2 regions of the Streptomyces sp. NPDC048506 genome follow, and region 1 is predicted to be linked to the other one. Evidence: riboswitches for the same ligand, from Rfam matches in the RefSeq annotation. Region 1 holds a riboswitch; the other holds the start of a gene.
What was found. Region 1 has a riboswitch for cyclic di-AMP ahead of AB0C96_RS10645 (C40 family peptidase). Riboswitches for the same ligand answer to the same signal wherever they lie in the genome.

Region 1 (4,452 bases):
CGCGAGGATGTCGCGGACCTCCTTGCGCTCGTAGAAGCGCACACCGCCGACGACCTTGTAGGGCAACCCGACCCGGATGAAGATCTCTTCGAAGACACGGGACTGGGCGTTGGTGCGGTAGAAGACGGCGACGTCGCCGGCCTTGGCGTCGCCGGCGTCGGTCAGCCGGTCGATCTCGTCGGCGACGAACTGCGCCTCGTCGTGCTCGGTGTCGGCGACATAGCCGGTGATCTTGGGTCCGGCGCCGGCGTCCGTCCAGAGGTTCTTGGGGCGGCGGTTCTCGTTGCGCTCGATGACCGCGTTGGCGGCGGACAGGATCGTCTGCGAGGAGCGGTAGTTCTGCTCCAGCATGATCGTCGTGGCGTCCGGGTAGTCCTCCTCGAACTGGAGGATGTTGCGGATGGTCGCGCCGCGGAAGGCGTAGATCGACTGGTCGGCGTCGCCGACGACGCACAGCTCGGCGGCGGTCTCGGCGGGGCCGACCAGTTCGCGGACGAGGGTGTACTGGGCGTGGTTGGTGTCCTGGTACTCGTCGACGAGGACGTGGCGGAAGCGGCGGCGGTAGTGCTCGGCGACGTCGGGGAAGGCCTGGAGCAGGTTGACCGTCGTCATGATGATGTCGTCGAAGTCCAGGGCGTTGGCCTCGCGCAGCCGCGCCTGGTACATCGCGTACGCCTCGGCCAGGGTCTTCTCAAAACCTCCCCCAGACTCCGTCTGGGAGGTGCCCCCAGCCGCCGTCCCGGCGAAGCTCTCCTCGTCGATGAGCTCGTTCTTGAGGTTGGAGATCTTGGCGCTGAAGGACTTGGGCGGGAAGCGCTTGGGGTCCAGGTCCAGATCGCGGCAGACCAGCGCCATCAGGCGCTTCGAATCGGCCGCGTCGTAGATCGAGAAGGACGACGTGAAGCCCAGCTTCTTGGACTCGCGGCGCAGGATCCGCACGCAGGCGCTGTGGAAGGTGGAGACCCACATCGCGTTGGCGCGCGGGCCGACCAGCTGCTCCACGCGCTCCTTCATCTCGCCCGCGGCCTTGTTCGTGAACGTGATCGCGAGGATCTGGCCGGGGTGGACGTGGCGCTCGGCGAGCAGGTGGGCGATGCGGTGGGTGAGCACCCGGGTCTTGCCGGAGCCGGCGCCGGCGACGATCAGCAACGGGCCGCCGGTGTGCACCACGGCGGCCTTCTGCTGGTCGTTGAGCCCCTCCAGCAGCGCCGCGGGGTCGACGACCGGGCGGGCGGCGCCGTCGCGGTAGTACGGCTCCGCGTGCACCGGTGCGTCGAACCGCCCGCCGAAGAGGTCGGCGGGGATCTCCTCCGAGGCCGGCTCGTGCTCGTGCTCGGGAGGCGGCGGGTGCTCCTCCTCGTCCTTGTGGGCGAGGTCCGCCAGGAAGCTGTCGTCAAAGAGGCTGCTCATCGCCCACCGAGTCTAGGCCGCGGCACCGACAGCGTGCTGGCGAGTGGGGAGAGACGGCCGGATGACCCCGTTCCGCGTGGCGGAAGATCCCGTTTCCGCGTGGCGGAAGACCCAGTTCCGTGTGCCGGACGACCCCGTTCCGTGTGCCGGACGACCTCGTTCCGTGTGCTGTCGAGCGCCGTCCGTATCCGCCACGACGCTCCCGCAAAAAGGTCACGAAAAGGTTTCGGGCATATCGAACATCAGCCTTCACAGGAGCCACACGAGTTGGCTAACGTCCTGGCTCGGGCAGCCCGCACGCCGTCGGTGACAGCACCGGCACGGGCCGCCTCCGCCGAGTCCAGACGCGCCGGAAGACCTTCAACCCTGGGTCCCCCGGCCGGAGCCGGGGACCCACACGCATCACCGGGGTGAATCGATCCGTGCGACGCGCCAGCGGACGCACGGACCGTAGGGCAAACCTTCCGTCAGCGACACCGCCCGAACCCGACAGCTAACCCGGTAGGCGGCCCACGGAAGGAGTTGCCGGCCTTGGCGTCCCATCGCAAGCCGCGCACCAGCGTTCTCACCTCGCCCGGAAGCCGCCGTACGGCCGCCGGGCTCACCACTGCGGCGCTCGCCTCGGTCACCCTGCTCTCGCAGTCCGCCGACGCCGCCCCCCGTGCGCCCAAGCCGTCCATCGAAGAGGTCAAGCAGAAGGTCGACGGCCTCTACCACCAGGCCGAGGTGGCCACCCAGAAGTACAACGCGGCCAAGGAGCGCGCCGACCACCAGCGGGACGCCGTCAACGGTCTGCTCAACGACGCCGCCAAGCGCGCGCAGAAGATGAACGACTCCCGGCGCGAACTGGGCACCTTCGCCTCGGCGCAGTACCGGAGCGGTGGGATGAACCCGACGGCGCAGCTGATGCTCGCCAAGGACCCGCAGCAGTTCTTCGACCGCAGCCACCTGATGGAGCGGCTGACCAGCCGGCAGCAGCAGGCCGTCGCCGACTACCAGAAGCAGGCGTCAGCGGCGGCGCGCCAGCGGGCCGAGGCGAGCCGCAGCCTGGATCAGCTCCAGGAGACGCAGTCCTCCCTCAAGGCGTCCAAGCAGTCCGTCCAGCAGAAGCTCGCCGAGACCCGGCAACTGCTGTCGCGGCTGACCGCCCAGGAGAAGGCGCGGCTGGCGGAGTTGGAGCGCCAGAAGGAGGCGGCGGCCAAGCGCAAGGCCGAGGAGGAGGCGCGCCGGCAGCAGGAGCGCGAGCGACAGCAGCAGACCGGCGGCACGTCCGGCGGGCAGACCGGTGGTGGCACCAGCAGCGGCGGCTCCACCGGGAGCTCGAACTCCACCAAGGCCGAAAAGGCCCTGGCGTTCGCCCGCGCCCAGATAGGCAAGCCGTACGTCTGGGGCGCGACCGGCCCCAACTCCTACGACTGCTCGGGGCTGACGCAGGCGGCCTGGAAGGCGGCCGGTGTCGATCTGCCGCGCACCACCTGGGACCAGGTCAAGGTCGGCCAGCGGGTGGCGACCAGCAACCTCCAGCCCGGTGACCTCGTCTTCTTCTTCGACGACATCAGCCACGTCGGCATGTACATAGGCGACGGCAAGATGATCCACGCCCCGCACCCGGGCGCCAACGTCCGGGTGGAGTCGATCTACTACATGCCGATCTACGGGAGCGTCCGCCCGGCCTGAGCCGCGGCCCCGCTCCACCCCCTCAAGGCCACCCCCCACGGGCCACCCCCCACACGCCGCCGCGCGGCCCTCGCCTCCGGATCCCGGAGTGCGAGGACCGCGCGGTGTGCGGTTGAGGCCGCCGTGACGGGGCGGCCGCGATGCGTTGTGCGGTCCGTTCGGTGCGCGGTGCGCGGTGCGATCCGTTCGGCGCGCGGTGCGCGGTGCGATCCGTTCGGCGCGCGGTGCGTGGTCCGATCCGTTCGGCGCGCGATGCGGTCCGTCGCTCAGGTCCAGAGCACCGCGATGAAGATGTTGGCGACCGTGAGCCCGCCCACCGTGGCGAAGACCGGCTTGGCGACCGTCTCCTCGTCCCGCTTGACGTACACCAGCGCCAGGATCACCACCAGGACGGCCATCTTGATGCCGATCTTGATGTTGTTGAGGGTGTGGCCCTCGGCCTGGTTGAGGCCCACCAGCACGATGCCGGTCACCAGCATCGTCAGCGCGCCGTGCAGCATGGCCGGTACGAAGCGCGCGGTGCCCGCGCCCATCGCCTTCATCTGGGTCAGGAAGCCGCCCAGCAGGGCGGCGATACCGATGATGTGCAGGCCGACGAAGACATTGATTACTACGTCCATAGTGCTGGATCGTAGCCGCCGCATAGCACGGCCCTTCCGGCAGGGCGCACACAATCGCCGCTTCGGTCACGGCAGACCGGTCCCGGCCGCGCGGTCATGGCGCCGCGGTCAGCCGCGTACCGGCGCCGGTCGAAACCGAACAATGCCGGGCAAACGGGCTCACCCCCGTGACGCCCAGGTCTAGCGTCCTCCTCCAGGCGGCCGGCTCCCCGCCATCGCCGGGCTCCACACCGGTGTCCGCCGGCCGCCCCGCCGAAGGTCAGGCGGCGGCCCGCGCCTCGAAGCGGACCGCCGCCGGGCCGACGGCCCTAAGGGAAGGAAGTGACGGCCACCGTGGCCTCGCACCGCAAGCCCAGGCAGCATCCGCTCGCCGCGCTCATCGGCGGCGGCTCGCGCAGTGCGCGCACCGCTCGTACGGCCGCCACCCTGGCCCTCGCAGGCGCCGCCACCGCCACCGCCGCAGGCGGCACCGGTCAGGCCGCACCCCAGCCCACTCCCGCCCAGGTCAAGGACCGGGTCGACGCGCTGTACCAGGAGGCAGAGGTGGCCACACAGAACTACAACGGCGCGAAGGAAGCCGCCGACCACGCACGCGAGGAGCTGAGCAGACTTCAGGACGAGGCCGCCCGCCGGACCCGGAAACTGAACACCGCCCGCGCCGAGTTGGGCACCCTGGCCGCGTCGCAGTACCGCTCCGGCGGCGTGGACCCGACCGTTCAGCTGCTGCTCTCCGCCGACCCGCAGC
Region 2 (4,452 bases), on a different contig from region 1:
ACCTTGCCGGCCCGGACGAGCCCGTCGAGGGCGGTGAGGAACTCCTCGACCGCCACCGACTCGTCGTCATAGTGGGTGTAGTAGAGGTCGATGTAATCCGTCCGGAGGCGGGTCAGGGACTCCTCGACCGCGGACGTGATCGTGGCGGCGGTCAGGCCCTTGTAGTCGGGGTGCGCGCCCACCTTGGTGGCGATGACCACGTCGGAGCGGTTGCCGCGGGACGCCAGCCAGTTGCCGATGACGGTCTCGGATTCACCGCCCTTGTTTCCAGGGGCCCAGGCGGAGTACACGTCCGCGGTGTCGATGAAGTTGCCGCCGCCGGCCGTGTACGCGTCGAGCACGGCGAAGGACTCGGCCTCGTCGGCCGTCCAGCCGAAGACGTTGCCCCCGAGGCAGAGCGGGGAGACGGAGAGCGAACCAACAGTTTTGAGTGTCGCGGTCATACGTTGTTGGAGCGTCGGGGAGAGGGCGCATATTCCCTCTCCCCCACAACGGAGTTCCGCCGCCCCGGACGCGCCCTCAGACGTCGAGCCCGTGCTCGCGCAGCCAGGGCATCGGGTCTATCGGGTCACCGGCGCCGGGGCGTACCTCCAGGTGGAGGTGCGGGCCGGTGACGTTGCCGGTCGCGCCGACCCGGCCGATGACATCGCCCGTGTTGACCTTGCCGGAGGTCTTCACCATCGAGGACAGATGGCAGAACCAGAGCTCCGTGCCGTCGTCGAGGGTGAGCACGATGCGGTAGCCGTACGACCCGGCCCAGCCGGCCTGGGTGATGGTGCCGGAGTGCACTGCCCTGACGGGCGTGCCGGTCGGTGCGGCGAAGTCCTGCCCGGTGTGGTCGGCGACCCAGCGGTCACCGGCCTGACCGAAGCCGGCGGTCAGGGTGTACGAGGCGACCGGGGTGAGGTAGCTCTTCGCCAGCTGGGCGAGGCGTTCGGCCTCCGCCTTGCGGCGGGCCTCCTCCTCGGCCTTGCGCTTGGCCTCCAGCTCGGCGGCCTTCTTGGTGGCCGCGGCCTTCTCGGCGGTCTTCTGCGCCGCGGCCGCGTCCGTCGCGGCCTGCTTGACGGCGGCGCTCTCCGCCGCCTCGCGGGCCTCCTCCTCGGCGGCGTCCTGCTGCGTATCGGCCTGCTGGAGGATGCGGCTGCGCAGGGCCTCGCCGGCGCCGGACGCGCCCCGCTGGGTGCTCTGGCCGAGCGGACCGGACGCGGCGGAGTCCGCGCCCGAAGAAGAGTCAGAACCAGAATCAGAACCGGAATCAGAACCGGAGTCGGATCCCGAGTCGGATATGAGGTCGCCCACGCCGGGGAGGGACGCGGCGTCCGGCAGGCTGTCGGATATCTCGTGGGCCAGGCCCCCGACGTCGGGCATCGAGATCGGGACCGGCGGGCGGTCCTCGGCCGTGGCCATGCCACCCGCACCGACCGCCGCGATGACGCCGACGCCCAGGACCGTACCGCCGCGGGCGAGGCCTCCGGCGCGCTGCTTGGCCACCCGGTGCTTGCCGCGGACCGGTCGGACGGAATCCTCGGTGGGGTTCCACTCCTCCCACGGGCCGTCGCTGTCGCCGGCCGCACCGCCGCCCGCGTATCCGGGGCCGTCGAAGGCTCCTCGGTCGTCGAGTGGGTAGCCGGACGGAGCCTCGGGGGCAGGCCTGTTGGACGCCACTGGGGCGCACTCCTTTCCTTCCTTCTCGCCTACCGGGTTAGCTGACGGGTTCGGAGCAGGAAGGTCTCCTACGGGCACCCTCTGGCAGAGGCGTCCGATTCACCCCAATGTGGTGGTTCCCCGGTTCCCTTGGTGCAGTTCGAGGTGCTGGAGGTGCGTGAACAGTGCGTGCGGGATTCGGCGTCGGCGCACGGTGCCGCCTCTTGCGACGGCTGGGACGACCGCGCTGCGTTATCGGACAGTAATAGAGATCGTGGCTGTTTTCCAAGCCTTCCCGGGAAACCTTGTCCGTTCCACACGAGGTTCGGCGGGGACTTTTTCGGCCACCATGGCCGCAAACCGGGCGAGTTGACCGCCGAACGCTAAACGATCTCCCGGCGATTGTGCATGAGTCGTTATGCGGAGGGGTGCCCGCCGATTACCCAGTGTGACTGGGTAACGTCGGATCATGGTCGTCAACACCGGGAACACCGGGAGCGGGGTCATCAGCGGTAGCGCCCAGGACGTGGCGCGGCGGTACCGACATTTCTCGCGGTGGGAGGCGTACGGCCGCTCCGCCGCCCATACCGAACTGACCGCGCGGATCAGCCAGGACCCGGAGCTCTGCGACCTGCTCTCGGGGTCGCTGCCGGCCGGCAACAAACAGCAGCCGAACCTCCTGCTCGCCGCGGTCCGTTACCTCGACGGCCCGCACGCCGAACACGGACCGCGGGACGAGGCGGCCTACGGTCGCTGGCGCGAGTGGACGGTCCGGCACTGGGACGAGGTCCGTGCGGTGGTCATGCAGCGCGCCACCCAGACCAACGAACCGGCCCGCTGCGCCACCCTGCTGCCGCTGCTCGCCCGACTCACCCAGCCACTGGCCCTGCTGGAGGTCGGCACCTCGGCCGGCCTGTGTCTGCACCCCGACCGTTACCGCTACCGCTACGCGTACCGGCAGGACCCCGGGGGCGCCGTCCGGACGACCGAGCTGGGCCCGGCGACGAGCCCGGCGCTCTTCACATGCCGTACCGAGCCGGCGGCCGGGCGGCTGCCCGACCGGATGCCGGAGGTCGTCTGGCGGGCCGGTATCGACCTGAACCCGCTCGACGCCGTCGCCGAGCCGGACGACCTGCGCTGGCTGCGGGCGCTCGTCTGGCCCGGCGAGGAGGAGCGGGCGGCCCACCTCTCGGCGGCCGTCGAGGCGGTGCGCACGGCGCCGCGGCCGCGGATCGCTCGCGGGGACCTGATCGACGAGCTGCCCGCGCTGGCCGCCGCCGCGCCGCCCGAGGCGACCCTGGTCGTCTTCCACAGCGCGGTGCTGACCTACCTCGCGCCGGCCCGCCGCGTGGAGTTCGCGGACCGTGTGCGCACGGTACTCGACGGGCACCCCGGCGGCGGGCACTGGATCTCCAACGAGCACCACTCCGTCCTGCCGTGGACCGCCGGGCCGGAGCAGGACTCCTGGCACTCGGAGGACGGACTGCTGCTGACCCTCGCCCTGGACGGGCGCCCGGTCGCCCGCACCGGGCAGCACGGACAGAGCCTGCGCGGCCTGCCGGACCCCACGGCACAGGCCGAGCCCACGGCGCAGACCGGACCCGCGGCGTAGACCGGACCACCCTCCACCACCCACCGTCCACCACCCACCGTCCACCACCCCCGTCCCCGCCCCCGTCCCGGCCAACTGCCCGCCGAGGAGGCCCCCTCACGTCCCCATCGGCCGCTGCACCGCCAGCAGGGCCATATCGTCCGCCTGCGCCCCGCCCGTGTACCGGGCGACGTCCTCGACGAGGGTGTCCAGGAGGCCGTCCGGACCGGCGAAGAGGCGGCCGCGCAGCCGGTCCGACGGGTCGTAGAAGCAACCGCTGCCGTCGCGGGCCTCGGTGACGCCGTCGGTGAAGCACAGCAGCAGCGCACCGGCCGGGAAGAAGGTCTCGTCCGACCGGTCCGGCCAACTCGCCACGTCACTCATCCCCAGCGGCAGCGCCGGCGCCGCGGGGACCAGTTCGCGCAGCCCGCCGTCCGGGGTGAGCATCAGGGGAGCCGGATGGCCCCGGTTGAGGACCCGTAGGACGGACTGACCGTCAGCGGGGAGCTCGGCCAGCACCGCCGTGGTGAACCCTTCGGCCCGTTCGATCCCCGCGCGCCGCCGGCCCTCCCGTTGCAGCGCCCGCTCCAGCCGGCCCGCCACCGCCTCCAGCGTGACCTCCTGCTCGGCCGCCTCCCGGAACGCGCCGATGACCACCACCGCGGCCTCCACCGCCTCCAGCCCCTTGCCGCGCACATCGCCGACGATCAGCCGTACGCCGTGCGGGGTGTCCTGCACCGCATAGAGGTCGCCGCCGATCCGGGCGTCCACCCGCGCACCCAGGTACCGGGCGGCGACCGCGAACCCGGCCAGCCGCTCCGGCGGCACCGGCAGCACGGCGCGCTGGGCGGCCTCCGAGACGTCCCGTACGGACGCCAGCCGAGCGCCGGTCAGCCGGAGCGCCCGGTTGATGCCGAGCGCCAGCAGGGCCACGACGAAGACCGTGGCGACCTCCGTCACCGACTGGTGGTACCCCGTGTCGGTGCTGCGGTAGGCGACCACCCAGATCTCGCCCGCCAGGGCGGCCAACACGGTGAGGACGGTGGCCCGCAGCGAGAACAGCGGCGCAGCGACCAGTGGGGCGGCGGAGAAGAAGGGGGCGGCGGTGTAGCTGGGCGGGGTGCTCATGTCGAAGGCCAGGCCCCCGACGATCAGGACCGCGGGCAGCCAGCGCATCAGGCGCCGCCCCGGCGGTGGCCTCCGGACGCGGTCCGCCC

Region 2: it holds a riboswitch for cyclic di-AMP, as region 1 does, so the genes downstream of both, AB0C96_RS11820 (M23 family metallopeptidase) here and AB0C96_RS10645 (C40 family peptidase) in region 1, are expected to answer to the same signal.

The regions. Positions count from the first base shown of each region.
Region 1 covers NZ_JBEZIX010000010.1:130,566-135,017, forward strand. Annotated here, with positions in the region: gene pcrA (DNA helicase PcrA) at 1-1,410, opposite strand, end outside; cyclic di-AMP (ydaO/yuaA leader) riboswitch at 1,765-1,934, shown strand; gene AB0C96_RS10645 (C40 family peptidase) at 1,942-3,087, shown strand; gene AB0C96_RS10650 (hypothetical protein) at 3,354-3,707, opposite strand; gene AB0C96_RS10655 (NlpC/P60 family protein) at 4,029-4,452, shown strand, end outside.
Region 2 covers NZ_JBEZIX010000012.1:22,847-27,298, forward strand. Annotated here, with positions in the region: gene AB0C96_RS11815 (aldo/keto reductase) at 1-443, opposite strand, end outside; gene AB0C96_RS11820 (M23 family metallopeptidase) at 520-1,665, opposite strand; cyclic di-AMP (ydaO/yuaA leader) riboswitch at 1,677-1,831, opposite strand; gene AB0C96_RS11825 (DUF2332 domain-containing protein) at 2,114-3,256, shown strand; gene AB0C96_RS11830 (PP2C family protein-serine/threonine phosphatase) at 3,353-4,411, opposite strand.